DNA from 3 places in the Halotolerantifilum yawarlongkerapense genome. Region 1 is predicted to be linked to each of the others. Evidence: riboswitches for the same ligand, from Rfam matches in the RefSeq annotation. Region 1 holds a riboswitch; each other region holds the start of a gene.
The links. Region 1 has a riboswitch for cyclic di-GMP ahead of ACULM0_RS04525 (transglutaminase-like domain-containing protein). Riboswitches for the same ligand answer to the same signal wherever they lie in the genome.
Positions count from the first base shown of each region.

Region 2: another riboswitch for cyclic di-GMP. It lies ahead of ACULM0_RS01560 (GspE/PulE family protein); the one in region 1 lies ahead of ACULM0_RS04525 (transglutaminase-like domain-containing protein).
Region 3: another riboswitch for cyclic di-GMP. It lies ahead of ACULM0_RS11475 (LPXTG cell wall anchor domain-containing protein); the one in region 1 lies ahead of ACULM0_RS04525 (transglutaminase-like domain-containing protein).

Region 1 is NZ_CP199719.1:935,973-942,886, reverse strand. It holds gene ACULM0_RS04530 (HD-GYP domain-containing protein) at 1-1,099, shown strand, start outside; cyclic di-GMP riboswitch class I at 1,226-1,302, shown strand; cyclic di-GMP riboswitch class I at 1,378-1,452, shown strand; gene ACULM0_RS04525 (transglutaminase-like domain-containing protein) at 1,466-2,251, shown strand; gene ACULM0_RS04520 (arsenate reductase ArsC) at 2,404-2,811, shown strand; gene ACULM0_RS04515 (ABC transporter ATP-binding protein) at 3,040-4,185, shown strand; gene ACULM0_RS04510 (ABC transporter permease) at 4,204-4,863, shown strand; gene ACULM0_RS04505 (ABC transporter substrate-binding protein) at 4,895-5,782, shown strand; gene ACULM0_RS04500 (hypothetical protein) at 5,951-6,871, shown strand.
Region 2 is NZ_CP199719.1:308,720-315,633, reverse strand. It holds gene mltG (endolytic transglycosylase MltG) at 1-799, shown strand, start outside; gene ACULM0_RS01580 (O-methyltransferase) at 814-1,473, shown strand; gene ACULM0_RS01575 (peptidase U32 family protein) at 1,470-2,699, shown strand; gene udk (uridine kinase) at 2,703-3,323, shown strand; gene aroE (shikimate dehydrogenase) at 3,421-4,245, shown strand; cyclic di-GMP riboswitch class I at 4,344-4,433, shown strand; gene ACULM0_RS01560 (GspE/PulE family protein) at 4,493-6,172, shown strand; gene ACULM0_RS01555 (type IV pilus twitching motility protein PilT) at 6,182-6,914, shown strand, end outside.
Region 3 is NZ_CP199719.1:2,328,399-2,335,312, forward strand. It holds gene ACULM0_RS11450 (helix-turn-helix domain-containing protein) at 1-181, shown strand, start outside; gene ACULM0_RS11455 (IS630 family transposase) at 121-822, shown strand; gene ACULM0_RS11460 (polysaccharide biosynthesis protein) at 869-2,710, opposite strand; gene ACULM0_RS11465 (flavodoxin family protein) at 2,912-3,394, shown strand; gene ACULM0_RS11470 (GumC family protein) at 3,554-4,936, shown strand; cyclic di-GMP riboswitch class I at 5,180-5,260, shown strand; cyclic di-GMP riboswitch class I at 5,328-5,411, shown strand; gene ACULM0_RS11475 (LPXTG cell wall anchor domain-containing protein) at 5,512-6,914, shown strand, end outside.

The DNA.
Region 1 (6,914 bases):
GGAGCAGCAGGAAATTCAAATGGGGCCCTCTTTTCCCGAGTACATGCGGAGAAAAGGGCAAGAGGATCGCCATCATGCCCAGTTCATCGATCGACTAACGGGTATTTACAATCGCCATTATTTTGAAGAGGAAATGATCCGCCTGGATGTCAAGCGTCAGCTCCCCCTCACGATTATCGTGGGCGACATCAACGGACTCAAGCTTATCAACGATGCTTTCGGCCATCGCACGGGTGATTTGGTGCTTCGTGAATCTGCAAAGATTATCAAGGGATCGCTGAGAGAAGAGGATATCCTGGCGCGCGTCGGGGGCGATGAATTTGCAGCGCTCTTACCGAGGATGCCTCGGGAGAAGGCAGAACTCATCGTGCAGCGGATCAAGTCAGCCTGTTCCGATCGTCCCCTAGAGTACCTCAACCTGTCCATTAGTTTCGGTGTAGCCGAGAAAACGGAGGAAGGGGAAAATTTGATCGATGTCTACCAACGTGCGGATGATCGGATGTACCATCACAAGTTGATCGAGAGCAAACAAATGAAGGAAGGGATCGTCCGGCATATACTCCAGTGGTTGAATGAACTGGAAGTCGAGACAGAAGGACACTTCGCGAGACTCAAGCGTTTGTCGGAGAAGGTAGGCAAGGCCGTTGGTCTCAGTGATGAGCAAATACGGGATCTGAAGCTTTTGGCAGAGTACCATGATATCGGCAAGGTCTTTGTCCCCAAAGAGCTTCTGCTCAAGCGCGAACCACCGACTCAAGAAGAGTGGGAGATTCTCAGAAGACACGCGGAAATCGGGTATCGACTTGCCAGCTCGATCTACGAGATCCATTACATCGACGAACTGGTGCTCGACCACCATGAACGATGGGACGGCCGTGGGTATCCGAGCGGACTGAAGGGAGAAGAGATCCCGATTGTGGATCGCGTTTTCGCACTGCTCGATGCCTATGATACGATGGTTCACGATCAACCGTATCGAGAGAAGAAATCCCTCGAGGAGGCAATCAAGGAGATCGAAGCTGGAGCGGGCAATCAGTTTGATCCAGAAATCACCAATACTTTTCTTTCACTGGTCAGAAGCGATGGTGCCTTGCACTGAAGGCAAGTTCCATCGCATGAAGGATAGCTCAAAGAGGGCGCTGAAAGTTATCTTTCGGCGCCCTCTTTACGGTTGACATAAACAAAAGAGCTGTGGTATACTATTCACATATTAGCGAGGACTATCCTCCGATAATGGCAAACCCGTGGAAATGCGGGGACGCAAAGCTACAGGGCCTTTCAAATGGCAGCCTGGCTACCGAAGTGGTTAGTTTTTTTATTTTCACTAGGAAATATTTTACAATTAATTGCATAGACGTCAATCGAGAGTACACTCTCAAGCGACAAAGGCAAAACCAGAGGAATCTGGTGACGCAAAGCTATAGGGCCCATAGGGGGCAGCCAGCTACCGAAAGGAGAGTTTTCGATGAGAAAATTCATCGCCAGCCTATTTGTATTGATCCTGATATTATCAACTACCGCTGTGGCCTTCGCGAACACGCAGGTAGCTTTCAATGAAGAAGCCATCGCACAGGGTGTCGTTTCTCTACAACGACAAACCGCCGGCGAAACGCTGAAACTGATGGTGGAAAAAGATGAGGCGAAGTACTACTACACCTTTGATGCCAACAATCTGAATGTCCCGCTGCAGCTGGGTAGCGGATCCTACCGCATGACGCTGCTCAGACAATCGAGCGGTAACAAGTACAGTGTGCTTGAGCGCAAGACAATCGTCGCATCGATGACTGCAGATACGAGCGTTTACCTCCAGTCCGCACAACCGGTAGACTGGGACGCGGAGATGGAAGCCATTAAACTGGCCGAAACCCTCGTGGCAGGCGCCATGGATGATCGCGAGAAAATTGAAATACTGTACGACTATGTCGTGGGAATGATGAGCTACGATTACAACAAGATCAATACCATCGACACCAATTACGTGCCGGTGATCGATGAAGTGCTGGCCACTGGAACGGGCATCTGCTATGACTACTCGGCTCTGCTCGGTGCGATGCTGAGAAGTCAAGGGATTCCTACGAAGCTCGTCAAAGGCTACCGAACCGGCATCGATGTTTACCACGCCTGGAACGAAGTTTATTTGGCCGACGAAGACCGATGGGCGATCATTGATTCGACCTACGACAATACCATTAACGCGCCTAGCATGATGTTCAAGAGCGCGAGTGATTACCTAAAGGTCCGAGAATATTAAATCGAAAGTCAGGACGGTCCCGTGGGACCGTCCTTTTCAAGTGCGCGTTTTTTGTTAAGCCTTTGTTAACCCATTGGACGAAGGGCGCGCGATGCACTATAATATAAATGAGAATGAATAACAGGTAATGGTGATGTGAAAGCGAGGATTCTATGGCTTATAAAGTGGCGTTTGTATGTGTGCACAATTCATGTAGAAGTCAGATGGCAGAAGGGTGGGCAAAGGCACTGGGTGGCGACCTGATTGAAGCTTATTCTGCCGGGACCGAGGAGTATCCAGAGGTCAAACCACGAGCCGTTGAAGTGATGGTAGAGGCGGGGATCGATATGTCAGACCACCACCCCAAGCTTTTATCCGACATACCCAGTGAACTGGATATCCTGATCACCATGGGTTGCAACGTGGTATGCCCCTTCGTCCCAAGCAAACACGAAGAAGATTGGGGTCTAGACGATCCATCGGGCGGCCCCATCGAGGGTTTCCGGAAGACGCGAGATCTGATCAAAGAAAAGGTAGAGCATCTGATCGAGCAGATTCGATCTGGTGAGTTGGATTTGTAGACATCAACACCTTCTATACTAATGGAAGGTGTTTTTTCATGAAAAATGATGTTTAATCCGGAACTATAGATTTTTAAAATACGGAAACGCTTTCATGGCCACATTTTTTGACAGTTGTACAATCCTCTGATATACTTTGAAATAGAGAAAATACGTTTATAAAATAGCGAATTGTGTGCATATGTTCATATGACATGAAATCAGTTGGAAAAAGAGGAGGTCGTGAGATTGATAGAACTCGTGAATTTGACCAAATCCTATGATGGCAAGACGAACGTCGTCGAGGAGTTAAACCTGCAGATCAACACAGGAGAGATCGTCGTGTTGATCGGTGAATCCGGTTGCGGTAAGACGACGACCATGCGGATGATCAACCGTTTGAACGAGCCCACCAGTGGGACGATTTTGATCGATGGGGAAGATTACACAGTGCGAAGCAAGATCGAACTGCGTCGACAAATTGGATACGTGATCCAGAAAGTGGGTCTCATGCCTCACCTAACGGTGGGGAAAAATATTGAGATAATTCCCGAACTCGAGGGGTGGGACGCGGCAAAACGAAAAGAGCGCGCCTTCGAATTACTCGAGCTCGTCGACTTAGCACCCGAAGATTACTACAACCGGTATCCGCACGAGCTGTCCGGTGGACAGCAGCAACGGATCGGTGTGGCTAGAGCTTTGGCGGTGAATCCGGACATTATTCTGATGGACGAGCCTTTCAGTGCGCTCGATCCTTTGACGAGAGAACAGCTTCAGAAGGAACTATTGAAGTTGCAGGATGAGTTGGGTAAAACCATCGTCTTTGTTACCCACGATATGGATGAAGCGCTTAAGATCGGCGATCGTATCGCTGTTATGAAAGACGGTAAGATCTTACAGTATGACACACCAGAGGAAATCTTGAAGCATCCGGCGGATGCTTTTGTCGAGTACTTTGTCGGGAAGGATCGTCTTTGGAAATCACCAGAGATGCTTTTTGCCAGCGACATCATGCACAAAACGCTCGTGACCGTCGGTAAGAAACGAACACCGGCTCAGGTGACGGAGGTCATGAAGAAAAAGGACCTCGAGGTACTCTTCGTCGTGGAGAAAGAAGGCGAAAAACCACAGCCTCCCTTTGGTTTCATCACGCGTGAAACACTCAGAGAACAGGGTGAGCACCGGATCAAGATGGAAGAAATCGCGAACCGAGATTTCATCACCGTTCATCAACACACCAACATGGTGGATGTGCTTCAGCTCATGGAAGAGAAGCAGGTGCGCTATCTGCCCGTTGTGAACGATGATGGGAACCTGATCGGCATGATCACCCGCGCATCGATCTTGAACATCATCACCAAGGCTGTTGTCGACTACGAAGAAGAACACCAGTAAGAGGAGGGTTGTTCATAGATGAATAGAATGAATTTTTTCGAGTTCCTGGCCTCGCGGTCCGATGAGCTCATCGGCTTGACAATACAACATATCCAGATCACAGGCCTCGCCGTGATCCTGGCGATCATACTGGGTGTCCCAGTGGGCATCTGGATCAGTAAGAAAAGAAGTGTAAGGGGCCCCGTGCTGGGCATCGCCAATATTTTTCAGACGATCCCCTCGCTTGCGCTCTTCGGTCTGATTATCCCGTTACTGGGAATCGGCTACACGCCTTCAGTCTTTGTCCTCTTTCTCTACGCCTTGCTCCCGATTATCAAGAATACCTTTATCGGGATCAACAGTGTGGATGAAGCGATTATCGATGCCGGGCGTGGGATGGGTATGACATCCAATCAGATCTTGACCAAGATCGAGATCCCCTTGGCCCTACCGGTCATTATGGGTGGTATCCGGATTTCGACGGTCATCAACATCGGTACGGCAACCATAGCGGCCCTGATCGGCGCCGGTGGTCTCGGTGAGATGATCTTCAAAGGGATCAGTATGGCGAACAACAATATGGTCCTCGCAGGCGCTGTGCCCACAGCACTGTTAGCCATTTCCATCGACAAATTGATGGGACTCTTTGAAACGAAGTTGACTCCAGAGGGAATCACTAGTCAAAAAGACGCAGCGTAGGATTTAACGAAGTATGAGGAGGAATGATCAAATGAAGAAGCTACTTATTTTAGCACTTGTCAGCGTACTTGCACTCGGTGTGCTCGCCGGTTGCGGCGAACAGGCCAAGGTCATCGAAGTAGGACATAAGAACTATACGGAACAGCGGATCACAGGACAGATCTTCGCCCGATTGATCGAGGAGAAGACGGACTACGAGGCCAACGTCACAGAGTTCGGTTCCACGAGTCTCGTTTTCGAAGCATTGAGATCAGGAGACGTCGATGTGTATGGTGAGTTTACCGGTACAGCTTACGGCGCACTGCTCGGTGAGTCCGGACTGACGGATCCCCAGGCGGTATACGACCACGTGGCTCAAGTCTTTGAAGATGAGTACAATCTGTACTGGTTGGAAGAGCTCGGCTACAACAACACGTATACCTTCAGCGTGAGAAAAGAGATTGCCGATCAGTACGGTCTTGAGACGGTATCGGATATGACCGCAGTAGCCGACGAACTGGTATTTGGTTCTACCATGGAGTTCCTTGAGCGTGAAGATGGTCTTCCAGGTGTGAAACTACACTACGGTGATTTTGACTTTGCAGAAGAGATGGCTCTTGATCCAGGCCTGCGTTATAATGCGATCGCCGAGGAGAAAGTAGACCTGATCGATGCCTTTAGTACGGATGGTAAGATCCTAGCATACGATCTGACAATCCTCGAAGACGATAAGCAATTCTTCCCACCTTACTACGTGGCACCTGTGGTCACAGAGGAAATCTACACGGAGTACCCCGAAGTAGTGGAAGCGCTTGAACTCCTCGGACAGATCACAAACGAAGAGGAAGTACAGCGACTCAACTATATGGTGGATGAAGAAGGTATGGATCCAGCCGTGGTCGCAGAAGAGTTCCTGCGCGAAAAGGGTCTGATCGAATAGCACAACCCAAAAGGTTCCCACGCGATGGGGACCTTTTTTTCGTGCTCATAAAGGGCTCCGTTCACGCCAAAGGTCAAAACATGATATAATAAGGTATATGACCCCAGTGCATCGATGCATCTCCAGGTAGAAATCATTGTCGCAGGTATGAGAAAGGATGATCGGTCTATGGTAAAAGTAACAGAACGCGCGCTCAGTCAAACGCAGGTGAGGTTGTTCTCTACCTCCAGAGCCATCGAACGGGAGATTTTTGCCCTCCACTTCGGTGAAGGATCTGAACGTGCCATTATCTCTGAAGTACGCAAGTACCAGAATACCGATGGTGGCTTCGGCAACGGTTACGAGCCTGACTTCCGTTTGTATGCCTCGACACCTATGGCCACCAGCCGGGGACTCGAGCACCTGCACCGGTATGGGAATAGCCCGATTGCTCAGATTGCGATCAATAAGGCGATCCATTACCTAGAGGACACCTATGACGAGGAGCGCGGTGGTTGGTATGCCGTGACAGCCGAAGTCAATGACTACGACCATATGCCTTGGTGGCATGTGAATGAAGAGACGGGTACCTGTCTTATCGATAACAACTGGGGGAATCCGACCATAGAACTGGCGGGATTCATGAGTTTCTACCGAGACTACCTGAAGGATTTCGATGTGGACGATCTGGTGGAGCGTGTGATCGCCTATATTCAAAGTAAAGAAGAATACCCATCCTTCAATGAGGTTTTCTGTATGGTCTGGTTCTACCATTTGGTGGGCGAGGAGATGAAAGAGCAGGTTTACGATGGCATCTGTCGTGCGGTCAAGGCTGTTCTTCCCGAGGATCCGGAAGCCTGGCGTAAAGAGTACCTGGCACGACCGCTGGATTTTGTGGTGCAAGGCGTCAATGCCTTCGAGGTACCAGAACCTTTGATCGAGGCGCAACTGGACCAAGAGGCTACCATGATCAACGAGGAGTTCGCCGTGCTACCCAGTTGGGATACGTCGCTTTATGTGGACGGTATGGAACAGGCACTTGACGAATGGAAGGCCATTTTGACCATCGAAACCCTGATGCATCTCAAAGAAAGAAACCGCCTGGAATAATTTCCAGGCTTTTTTTTGATGACAAAAGCCACCTGCTACCATA
Region 2 (6,914 bases), 630 kb from region 1:
GGAACTCGAGGCCGATGGCAAGATGCAGGCGGGTACCTACCGTCTGTCCCGCGCCATGGACAACAGAAGAATCCTGGAGACCCTCGTGGAGGGCGACGTCTACGTGGAAACCGTGAAGGTGACCATTCCCGAGGGCCTTGAGCTCGAGGAAATCTTGACCCGCCTCGAGAAGGCGGGCCTTGGTTCGGCCGAGGTTTACCGTGACCTATTGGCCACGGCGACCTTCGAGGGGATCGACTATCTCTATCGTCTCGATAGGGACCACCTGCTCGAGGGCTACCTCTTCCCGGCCACCTACACCTTTGAGGTGGGGACGGACGAGAAAGAGGTTCTCACCCGGATGCTGAAGCGTTTCGGCGAGGTCTTTGCCCCTGAAGATTGGGCGGTGCTCGACGAGCGGGAGATGACCCTGGGCGAACTTATCACCATGGCTTCTGTCGTGGAACGCGAGGCCAAGCGTGACGATGAGCGTGCCACGATCGCCAGCGTTTTCTACAACCGGATCGCGATCGGTATGCCCCTGCAGTCCTGCGCGACCATCCAGTACGCCTTGGGCGAGCGGAAGGAACGGCTCCTCTACGCGGACCTTGAGATCGATTCGATCTACAACACCTATCAGCACGCGGGTCTTCCCCCGGCGCCCATCGCGTCTCCCGGGGAAGCCTCGATCCGTGCGGCCCTCTACCCGGAGGAGACGGACTACCTCTACTTCGTGGTTTCGGGCGAGGACGATGGTTCCCACGTCTTCACGACGAATCTGGCGGATCACAACCGGGCCAAGGCACGGGTGAACGAGTGATGGGGGCACCCTCGATGACGATGGTGGCCCCGGAGATCACGGCTTACCTCGACGGGCTTCTACCCGACGAGGAGCCTTTTCTCGCGTCCCTGAGGGCGCGAGCAGAAGAAGATAGGGTCCCCATCGTGGAACCGGAGGTAGCGGGGCTCCTCCGGTTTCTCCTTGCCCTGCACCGCCCTAGGCGGATCCTGGAGATCGGCACGGCGGTGGCCTATTCCACCCTGGTCATGGCCCACAATATGCCAGAAGGGGAGATCGTGACCATCGAGCGTTACGCCCCCTACCTGGAGCGGGCCAAGGCCAATGTGGCGGCCTACGACGGACCGGTCCAGATCACCCAGCTCGAAGGGGAGGCCCTCGACCACTTGGAGGCCCTGGAGGGCCAGTTCGATATGATCTTTATCGACGCGGCCAAGGGCCACTACCGGAAGTTCTTCGACCGGGCCTATCCCCACCTGGCACCCGGCGGCCTGATCCTGTCGGACAATGTGCTCTACAAAGGGATGATCGCATCGGATGCCTACGTGGTCCGGCGCAAGAAGACCATCGTCAAGCGCATGCGACGCTATTTGGATTATCTCTACGCTCACCCCGAGCTCACCACCACGGTGCTACCCATGGGCGATGGGGTGGCGATTTCCCATAGACAAAGAGAAAGCGGTGACGCAACGTGACAAAACCTGAACTGCTCGCTCCGGCGGGCGATCTCGAAAAACTAAAGGTGGCGCTGCACTACGGTGCGGATGCTGTTTATATCGGCGGTGAGATCTTTGGTCTGCGCGCCAGCGCCAAGAACTTCTCCCTCGACGAGATGGCCGAGGGCGTGGCCTACGCTCACGAGCTAGGGCGCAAGGTCTACCTGGTGCTCAACATCATCCCCCACAACGAGGATATCGAAGCGCTGGAGTCCTATATCGATGAGATCCAGGACATTCCCTTTGATGCCGTGATCCTGTCGGATCCGGGGACCCTGCTGTACGTCAAGGAAAAAGCCCCCCACCTGACCCTCCACCTGTCGACCCAGGCCAACAATACCAACTACAAGTCGGCGGAGTTCTGGCACAAGCAGGGGATCGAGCGCGTGATCTTGGCGCGGGAGATGAGCCTGACCGAGATCTGGGAGATCCGGGACAAGACCCCGGAGAGCCTGGAACTGGAGGCCTTCATCCACGGGGCCATGTGCATCGCTTATAGCGGACGGTGCCTGCTCTCCAACTACATGGCCGGTCGAGACGCCAACAAGGGCGCCTGTGCTCACCCCTGTCGTTGGGAGTACGCACTGGTGGAGAAGCAGCGGCCCGGTGAAGCCTACGAAGTGGTGGAGGACGACAAGGGGACCTACTTCTTCAATTCCAAGGACCTGTGCATGATCAACCACGTGAAGGAGCTCATGGAGAGCGGCCTCGACAGCCTCAAAATTGAGGGTCGCATGAAGAGCCTCTACTACGTGGCGGCCGTGGTGCGGGTCTACCGGGAGGCTCTTGATACCTACTTTGCGGATCCAGATGCCTTCGAGACCAAGCCCAACTGGCTGGCGGAGATTGCCAAGGTCTCACACAGGAAGTTCACCACGGGCTTTTACTTCAAACGCCCTGATGAAGAGGACCAGCACTACGATACCTCGAGCTACATCCGGGACTACGACTTCCTGGGCGTGGTGAAGGCCTACGATGCCGAGCGCGGTGTGGCGACCATCGAACAGCGAAACCGCTTTTTCGTGGGCGACACGGTGGAGGTCATCGGACCGGACTACCGGGGCTTCGAGCAGGTGGTGACGGCACTTTACGACGACAAGGGCACGGCGATCGAGTCGGTGCCCCATCCCCAGATGATCTTTGAGATGGCCATGGACCAGCCCGTGGCCCCCATGGATCTGCTTCGGATGAAAAGGGAGGACTAGCGGATGAGTAGACCCCTATTGATCGGTATTGCTGGTGGGACGGGTTCCGGTAAGAGTACGGTGGCGCGAGCTATCTTCGAGTCCCTACCGGAGACCAACATTTCCATCATCCAGCAGGATGCTTATTACAATGACCAGAGCCATCTGGACTATGGAGACCGCATCAAGACGAATTACGACCATCCCCTGGCCTTCGACACCCAGCTTCTGGTCCAGCATTTGAAAGAGCTCCTCGCGGGCCACCCCGTTGAAGCTCCCATCTACAACTTCTCCGAGCACAACCGCGAGAAGCGGACCAAGCGAATCTACCCCCGGGATATCATCATCCTGGAGGGGATCATGATTCTGGAGGACGAGGACCTGCGCGATCTAATGGATATCAAGATCTTCGTGGAGACGGATGCCGACGTGCGCATTATCCGCAGGATCACGCGCGATATCAACGAACGCGGGCGTACGCTGGAGTCCGTCATCGGCCAGTACCTGGCCACGGTGAAACCGGCGCATGAGCAGTTCGTAGAGCCCACGAAAAAATTCGCCGACCTGATCATACCAGAGGGCGGTTACAACAAGGTGGCCATCGATATCATGGTGGCCAAGGTTCGATCTATAGTCAAAGACTGATCTTCAGTCTTTGGCTTTTTTTTAACCCAGCTTTACTTGTGATTGTGGTATGATGCAAGCAGAGAGCGAGGAGAAATAGAGCAGAAGGGAGATCGTTATGCAGATTAACGGCAGCACACCACTCTACGGACTCATCGGAAGCCCTGTGGCCCATTCGATCAGCCCGCAGTTACATAATGGCTATTTGAAAGCAGCTAACCTTTCCGGCATCTACCTGGCCTTCGAGGTGCAACCTGAGAAATTGTCACAGGCGATCGCGGGATTTCGGGCGATCGGCATAGGTGGTCTCAATGTCACTTCACCTCACAAGGAGCGGGTCATCGCCTACCTCGACGAGATTCGAGGCGACGCGGCCTTGCTCGGGAGTGTGAACACAATCCGCTGGGAAGAGGGTCGTTTGATTGGTTTCAATACAGATACAGTGGGTATCAAAAACCTAATGACCTCTCACGGTTTTACAGTGCGGGGGAAGAAGGTAGCGGTCCTTGGATCTGGTGGTGCGGCGAAAAGCGCTGTGCTGGCGCTCTTACAGCTTGACGCCGCAGAAGTCCGGGTCTTCAGTCGCACGGAAGAGAAGCGCCGGCACATGCTGGAACGTTTTGCTGATCAGGCGGTCACAGGATGGGATCTGACGTCCTTTGGTGACTACGCCCCTGAGGTGGATCTGCTCCTGAACGCCACTCCGGTGGGAATGGGCAAAATGGAAGACCAGATACCCGTTTCAATCGATGACTTGAAGGCAGGGGCCATGGTGGTGGATCTGATCTACCATCCGGAGCGTACCCTGCTTTTAAAAGAAGCGGCCGCAAGTGGTCATCCTGTGGCGAACGGACTCCACATGCTGGTGGGTCAGGCGGCGGCCGGTATGGGCATCTGGACGGACACCTCAGTCCCCCTGGAGTCTTATCTTGCGTTTATTTAAATTATTTTGAACGCATTCCATTATATTGACATAATATCTTTACACTAACTGGTAATCGGCTTATAATGATAAGTATTAAGAAACCTTAATTTCATTCTTACCAAATTTGGCAAAACCGTCGAAAGGCGGCGACGCAAAGCTCGAAGTCTACGGTCGAAATGCTCGACTACGATGGTTCTGCTGCGGATTTTTTTCTGCGGCTTTTTTCGTTATCTTAATGTAAACGGTAATCAATGGGGTGGGCGTCATGGCGAAGAAAAAACTACGATTGGGCGATCTCCTGGTGGATCACGGGCTGATCACAGAAGAGGAACTGAAAGCTTCTCTTGCTGCGCAGAAAATCTCAGGTCTCAAGCTCGGTGAACAGCTGATCGAGGACAATGCCATCACGGAGGAAAAGATCCTGGAGGTGCTGGAGTTTCAGCTGGGGATTCCCCACATTAATCTCAACAGGTTTATTTTAGATGCCAAGGCGCCGAAGCTCATTTCGGAATCACTGGCTTCAAAGCACACGGTAATCCCCGTGGCTATCAAGCGCGGGAAGCTGATGGTGGCCATGGCCGATCCTCTGGACATGATCGCCATCGACGACCTCAGGATCACCACGGGCATGGAGGTAGAGGTGGCCATCAGTGCCAAGGGTGATATCATCCGCGCGATCAATCGCTATTACGATGCCAGCGACGCGGCGGAGAAGGCGGTAGAGGACTTCAAGGCCCAGCACCAGATCTTCCAGGACGAGGAGGAACTGGAGGATGACGATGTGACGAACGCGCCCATGGTGCGGCTTGTGAACACGGTCATCAGCCAGGCGGTGAAGGTGAAAGCCTCGGATATACATATCGAACCATTCGAGAAGCACGTGCGCATCCGCTACCGGGTGGACGGGGAACTACGCGAGGTCATGAGTCCCGCCAAGGCGACACACTCGGCGCTGGTGACGCGGATCAAGATCATGGGTAAGATGGATATCTCGGAGCGCCGCATCCCGCAGGATGGGCGGATCGAGACGATCATTGACAATAATTTTATCGACATGCGAATCAGCGTGCTTCCCACGGTTTACGGGGAGAAGGTGGTGATCCGCCTGCTCGACAGAAGCGGGATCGTGGTGGACAAGCGGGAGTTGGGATTTACCGAGTACAACCTCGAGCGCTTCGATAAGATCATCAAGTCCCCCGAGGGACTGATCCTGGTGACGGGGCCCACGGGGAGTGGGAAGACGACGACCCTCTACGCAGTGCTGAAGGAACTCAATCAAATAGAGAAGAACATCATCACGGTGGAAGATCCGGTGGAGTACCGGCTCGACGGGGTGAACCAGGTGCAGGTGAACACCAAGGCGGGGCTTACCTTCGCCAGTGGCCTCCGGTCGATCCTCCGCCAGGACCCCGACATCGTCATGGTGGGGGAAATCCGGGACACGGAGACGGCGGAGATCGCCATACGGGCGGCCATCACCGGTCACGTGGTGCTGAGCACGGTCCACACCAATGATACGGCTAGCACGGTATCGAGATTGGTGGACATGGGGATCGAGAACTACATGGTCTCCTCGGCAGTGGTGGGCGTGGTCGCCCAGCGTCTCGTCAAGATGGTCTGTCCCAAGTGCGGTGAGAAGCATGCCACCACGGAAGAGGAGATGAAGATCCTCAAGATCGATAAACCGGTGACCGTACGGAGGGGCAAGGGTTGTAATGCCTGCAACCAAACGGGTTATCTCGGGCGGACGGCGATCCACGAGATCATGCACATCGATCGGGAGATCCGGTCGCTGGTCAACCGGAACGCCGGTGTGGATGAGCTACAGGATCATGCCATCAAGCGGGGGATGAAGACGCTACAGGAATCGGCCAGGGATTTGGTGATGAAAGGTGTCACGACGGTGGAGGAAATGGTCAAAGTAACGTACCAGATGGAAGGGTAGGTGCCAGCAATGACGATCCAGGAGATTCTACAACAGGCCATCAACGCGGGGGCTTCGGATGTGCACATCACGGTGGCCTCACCACCGGTGATGCGGGTGGACGGACAGTTGGTCCGAATGAACGAAGAGAAGTTGATTCCAATCCAGACGAAGGATCTGGTCCTCTCGATCATGACGAGGGAGCAGATTGAAGAGTTCGAAAGAAAGGGAGAGCTTGACTTTTCTTTTGCAATCCAGAATATCGGTCGCTTCCGGGTGAATGTCTACAAGCAGCGGGCAAGCTATTCTATGGTGCTTCGCATCGTGGGGCTCGAGGTCCCCAAGATGGAGGACCTTCACCTGCCGCCGGTGATCAAGGACCTGTGCATGAAAAGGCGGGGGCTGATCTTGGTGACAGGGCCAACGGGCAGTGGTAAGTCCACGACACTGGCAGCCATGATCAATTACATGAACGAACACCGGAACGAGCATGTGATCACCATCGAGGATCCCATCGAGTTCCTGCACAAGCACAACCGGTCCATCGTGAACCAGCGGGAGATCGGGACGGATACCGATAGTTTTGCCGAGGCTCTACGAGCGGCACTTCGTCAAGATCCCGATGTGATCCTGGTGGGTGAGATGAGGGACCTGGAGACGATTTCGACGGCGATCACGGCGGCGGAGACAGGTCACCTGGTGCTCAGTACCCTGCACACCCTGGGGGCGGCTAAGACGATCGACCGGATTATCGATGTCTTCC
Region 3 (6,914 bases), 1.4 Mb from region 1:
TGGTCCAGCACCAGAAGGCCATTCAAGATGGACCCTTCGATTATTAGAAGAAAAGGCAAAAATTGAATTGGACGTACCCGTTAGTAAGGATGCAATCGGTAGAGCTTTAAAAAAAACGAATTGCGACCTCACAAAAACATCTACTGGTGCATCCCGCCAAAAGAAAACGGAGAATTCGTAGCAAGGATGGAAGATGTTTTGGATGTCTATGAGATGCCGTACGATTCATTGCGTCCAGTGGTATGCATGGATGAAAAACCTTACCAACTTCATGGAGAATCACGTGAACCGCTACCAATGCGCAAAGGTAGCGAGCAGAAAATTGACTCGGAATACGTCCGCAACGGCACTTGCAGCATATTTGTTTTCACAGAACCATTGAATGGCGTCCGCCACGTAAGCGTTAGAAATCGGAGAACTGCAGTGGATTGGGCTCATGAAATCAAGTACCTAGCCGATGTTTGTTATCCTGAAGTTGAGAAAATTGTTCTGGTTCTCGATAATCTGAATACGCACACCATGGGTTCGCTGTACAAAGCTTTTCCAGCAGCAGAGGCACGAAGATTGGCTAAACGCTTTGAGGTACACTTCACTCCTAAACACGGTAGTTGGTTAAATATCGCTGAGATTGAGCTCAACGTGATGACGAAACAATGTTTAAGCCGTAGGATTGACTCTATCGAAAAGCTAGACGTCGAGCTAAGAGCATGGGAATCGAAAAGAAATACAGATGTTTCCAAGATTAAATGGCATTTCACGAATGATCAAGCAAGGGTAAAACTCATTTCCCTATATCCAAAGCTCACATCCTTGAATACATAAACGAGCATTAAATATATCTAAACATCAACGAGACAAGACACTAGTTCTATTTGTCTTGATGAAAGGTAGGAACCAAGGACTTGATGACACCTTTGATCGCCGCATCGTCCTCATCATCAAAGTGGGCGCGGAAAGTCTCCATGGCCCGGAGCAATTGGGAGAGGTCAATGGGATCGGGTTTCTCGATAAAGATCTTTTCGAATACGGTATTGACCGCATTGTCCTCATTGAGGATGAGTTCCTCGTACATCTTCTCACCGGGCCTGAGGCCGATGGTCTGGATGTCGATGTCCTCGTAGGGTCTGAGACCCGAGAGGCGGATCAGGTTCTTGGCCAGGTCGATGATCTTGACGGGTTCGCCCATATCGAGCACGAAAATTTCGCCGGTGTAGGCGAGAGAGCCCGCCTGGATGACCAGTCGGCTGGCCTCGGGGATGGTCATGAAATACCTTGTGATATCGGGGTGGGTGATGGTGATGGGTCCGCCGTCTTCGATTTGCTTTTTGAAGATCGGGATCACGCTACCGTTGGAGCCCAGGACATTGCCGAAGCGGACGGCCACGAACTTGGTGTGCTGGTCGTCCTTTTCCTTCTGCACGAGCATCTCGCAGATGCGTTTCGAGGCGCCCATGACATTCGTGGGATTGACGGCCTTGTCCGTGGAAATCAGAACGAAACGGTCGGCCTCGTACTTCTTAGCCGCCTCCATGACGTTGTAGGTACCGAAAACATTGTTTTTGATGGCTTCCTTGGGGCTGGTCTCCATGAGGGGCACGTGTTTGTGGGCCGCAGCGTGGAAGATCACCTCAGGGCGCTTTTTTTGAAAGAGCAGGTCGATGGCCCTTTGGTCCCTCACCGAGGTCACGATGGCCTCGAGTTCGAGATCGGGGTACTTTCTCTTGAGTTCTAGCTGCACGGCGTAGAGGTTGTTTTCGTAGATGTCGAGGAGCATGAGTTTTCTCGGGTTAAAGGCAGCCACTTGTCGGGCCAGCTCTGAACCGATGGAGCCACCACCGCCGGTGATGAGCACGGTCCGGTTCTTGATGTAGCTGTCGATGGCATCAGACGCAAGAACGATCTCGTCTCTACCCAGCAGGTCCTCGATCTTGACGTCCCTGATTTTCTGAATGTCCACCTGGCCGTCGATCAACTCGTACATACCGGGTAGGATCTTGAGCTCGACGCCCGTTTCCGTGGCTTCGGATGTCACACGGGCGATTTCTTTACGTGAGGCCGATGGGATGGAAATGATAATCTGATCGATTCCCTCCCGCTTGACGATAGCCGGGATATCCAGGGTATCACCCATGACGGGGACGCCGGCGATCACCTTGCCTCTTTTCATGGGATCGTCATCCACCAAGCCCACCGGGTGCAGGTGGAGTTCCGTGTGACGGTTGAGCTCCTTGACCACCATGGCGCCGGCGTCGCCCGCGCCCACGATGAGGACTTTCTTCCCCTCATTGTGTCGTCCCAGCCGTCGTTGTTTCATCAGACGGAAGAAGCGGTAGGAGAAGCGCAGACCGCCCAGGAAGGCCACGTCAAGAATCAAGGTCATGATGTAGATGCTCCGCGGTAGCTGGTTCTGGGTCAGGACCATGAAGGTGGTGGTGCCCGCCGTGGCAAAGAAACTAGCGGTGACCACCTGGACCATTTCGTCCACACTGGCATAGCGCCAGAGGCTGGAGTACATCTTGAAAAAGTAGAAGATCACCACTTTGATCAGTGTGATGGTGATAAAGATATCTTCGTAGGTATGTAGATACTGCATGGCCTGCCCCGATAGGAGGCTACCTTCAAAGCGCAGGTAGAAGGCCAGTAAGAACGATAGATTGATGAGTAGGATATCCGCCAGGATCAGAGCACCCTGTCTGATGCGTTGCTGCATAAAAATCACCTTAGTCTTCCTCTGTATTTCGCACGTTAACGATTCATTTCTACTATATCGGATTCGCGTGCGTTTGGAAAGGTCGAAGGATGTCGAAAATCCCCGATTTAAGGTAAAAAATGGTTACAAAAATGCTACAATTTTATGAAAATGGGTAGTAATAATCAGATGGATCAAAAATATTTTTGGGAGGGATCTATTGTGGGTGAAAAAGCATGGGTAGTCTACGATTCGTTTTTCGGCAACACCAAGGCAGTGGCGGAAGCCATCGGGGAGGCGCTCAAGGAAAGTCTTGAGGTAGAGGTGATCGACGTGAAAACAGGTCCCGGTCCGGTACCAGAGGCGGTGTCCCTCGTAGTGGTGGGATCGCCCACCAGAGCCTTTAAAGCCACAAAAGCGATTAATGACTGGTTGGGGACTCAATCCCGCGGTAGCCTAAGGGGAAGACGTGTGGCGGCTTTCGACACACGTGCTTCTTTGGAAGAGGTAAACTCGAAGGTGCTGAACGCCTTTGTGTCGGTCTTTGGCTATGCTGCAGAACCGATGCAAAAGAAGCTCTTAAGAAGCGGAGGAAGTGCCGCGGGAGAGGTCGCTGGATTCTTTGTCAAGGACAAGGAAGGGCCCCTCTTTGATGGCGAGATCGAGCGGGCCAAGGCCTGGGCGCGAGCGCTAAAGACGTCTTGACTGAACAAATAATCGTTTTCCGGAATCCCTACTCACGGGATTCCGAATTTTTTGCCCAGAATGCGGAGTTCGACAAAAGTAGAGGTTTTTCGACACGGAATAGTTGATATAATAGTGGCGTTGTCATATTTCATAATTTTTACAAAAGAGGTGTGTTTATTGAATGAGAACCATTTTGATGAAATCAGCTTACGTGAGTTGATCGAAACGTTGCTTCGAGGAAAGATGACGATATTAATCGTCACGCTGGTTTTTGGCGTTCTAGCCTTTGCTGGATCAAAGTTCCTGATGGAACCCACATATGAAGCCACGGCTGTTTTAATGCCGGCGAACACGGCTGATCAGCGAATGGATGCCTCGAACGGTGATGATATGGGTGCCCTGCTGGAGGGAATAAATGCCATGCCCCGTTTCTCGATTGCAACGTATCGTGACCAAATCCTGAGCTATGAGGTGATCAGCCTTGTGATGGAGAGTGCTAAACTGCCGGAGGACATTACATACGAGGGATTCAGACAGAAGATCAATGTGACTTCTGATGAAGACTCCAACATGATTCATATCACCGTCACGGATACAGATCCCGAGTATGCGGCCATGCTGGCGAACACGGTAAAAGAAGAGTACATGCAGTTTATTGACGACTTACAAAAGGGCAGGTTTGAAATTTCTTCTTCTTTTCTTTCTGAGCAGATGATAAGCGAGAAACTGTCACTCGAGGAAAGTCTAAGAGAGCACCGCGAACTGATCGCCACGGGGAAGTCTTCTGACGAGTTACGCTCGGAGATCAGCATTCACCAAGGACTGCTCAATGAGTTTAAGTCAAAGGAAGTGGGACTATACGATCGTTACGAGAACCAAAAGCTCGATAAAGAACTGGCGATCAAGTCACTTCGTGCTGAGCTGAGTACGGTAGATAATCAGCTTGCCGAAACCCAGCAGGTGCTTCAGGTGCAGAAGAGTTTCTATGACGAGCCGGCGCTCAAGGATACTGTGGCCTCTGGTTTTTCAGATGTAACGATGTATAGCGAAGAGATTAATCCCATGCATACAGAGTTGACATCACGTCACACGGATCTGCGAATAGCCGAAGAACGTGTCCAGCAGCAACTGCGGAACCTAGATACGCGATTTGAACAGGAAAACGTCTTGCTCAAAGAATCTATTGCTGAAATGGAAAAGCAGATTGAAGAGCTAAGGCTCGCTCTTTCCGATCGTCAATACGAGGAAAGATTGGTCTCCAACAAGGTGAGCACAGCACAGCGAATCTACGATGCCTTCTTGAACCAACTGGAGAGTACGCGCATCGAGGAGGCATCAAAAGTCACGGGTTCCCAGATGATCGTAATTTCTCATGCTTTCGTGCCCACACGATCCACAGGCCCAAGGGTGTTAATGAATACGGCTATTGGTCTGATACTCGGAATGATGCTCAGTGTCTTCTCTGTCTTCTTCAGAGCGTACTGGCATGCGACTGAGTCAGAAGCTCAAATAAGAGTTGGTCTTCTAATGGAGGAAGTATCGCGGACGGTTGCTAATTAATTGATTTTTCGCGTTTTGGTTTGCTGAGCAATATAGATACAAATTATTCAACGTCAAGGCATTTGGATAATGGTGAATAATCGTTAAGAGAAATAGTCTGAATGATCTTTATTAACTCGAGTGAATTTTTCGAGTTCTGTGATATACAAGGGGGATTAAATTTTTACTTGGCTCTCGAACATTTTGCTTAGCATCTGGCTTCGGTGGTATATATAGGATAGATACTCATCTGAAAATTCCTCTATTTGTGAAAAGCAAACCCGCCGCGAGACGGGGACGCAAAGCCAGATATCTCCCGCATACGGAGAACGATCGACTGCCACGTTTTTTTGTGGCAGTTTTCTTTTGGTTTAATAAGGAAATAGTGGAAACGATAAGAGGATTCGTTGAAGCGCGTCAAGAGCAAACCCACCGTGAGATGGGGACGCAAAGCCAGGAGTCTTTTTCTTTAGAGAAAGATCGTCCGACCGCCGCATTCTTTGTGGCGTTTTTTGGTTTTTGAATGCAAGGGAGGAGTGGGGCCCCTTACAGATAATGGGTGTTGACAATCTGTGTATTGTAGGAAGGTAGGAGTGATGGTAATGAAGAGGAAGGGTAGAAGAATTCTCGCGTTCGGTTTGATCCTGCTCCTTGTTATGGGAACAGGAATCGTCAGTGTGGGTGCGAGCGTTACGCCTACGATGTGGGATGGGAATCAAGATCCTGAATATGAAGGATACCTAGCATTGAAAATCCCAGGTGACGATGAAAAAGGTCCACTTGAAGATGGAGTCTATTATGGTCCATCAGACTTTAGAGTAGAGATTCACCTGAATGAAATGGGGACAAAAGTATCTTTTGAGGCCAATTTTCCAGTCAGCTATGTGTATGTAAAAGGAGGGCCTCTCAAGGGAAATGTTTATGCTTACGATCCTCCAGTTTTGAGTGACACGAACTTACAAACTCCTTCAAGCGATGGAGGTGGTAAGACTACTGACTCGGTTATCGAAATTGATCACCAGATCAGCCATGTGACCTTTTATTACAAAGTGCCTGAAGAGCTAATTCTTAGACCGGTTTGTACAGAGAAGCGTGGTGAGTACCGCTTTAGTGTAGAGAACCCGAATCCGTATGATATGGTCTACACGTATCATGATGGGGAAGTAGAAAAGTCTGGTACAGTAGAAGCAGGGGGATACGATCTGTTCTACACAGGCGACATGGAAGAGACCATCTACTGGATTGAAGAGCTGTTCTCTGCGACAGCAGAATCCGATGGTGCAATATGCAAGTATGAAGTAACCATTGACAAGGAATGGTACGATGCTGAGGGAGAGTCAATGGATGAGCCCAATATCTTTTGGGAGATCAACATTGAGATCCAAGGAACTGAGGAATCGTACAAGTTGGACACAACGAATGACCCGCTGACGATTGAGCCAGAGTTCGACCAAACCGTTGTACTCAGCGAAGGATCTGGTCCCGAGTGGAATGTAACTGGCACTGGTGTATACGCACGTGGAGATCTTTATGATGAGCCCACTGGTAACTATATGGGCGTAGATCTTTACAAGGGTGCGGTTATCGCAGTGAAGAACCAGCAGGTACCACCACCCACCGGTCTCCTGATCATTGACAAAGAAGTCTGGTTTGATAACGGTGGCGAAGAGCTTGAAATGAAAGATGATGACGAAGGCGTCTTTGTCGTCGACATCATGGATGGAGAAATGATCTACGATACTCTGACCTTTACAGGTTGGGAGACGAAGTCCATCGACCTGCCTCTCGGCACATACGAACTGGTCGAACGACCGACCGAAGGGTACCGGCTGATCGATTATTATCCATCAGCTACGGTGGAGCTTACTCCGAATGATGATGATATCAACGCGACGATCCAGAATGAGTGGATCACAGGTTCGTTGACTATCAATAAGATGGTATATGCTGACGATTCTCTGGATGAGGGTAATGAAGTCACCTTCACTTTCAATGTAGA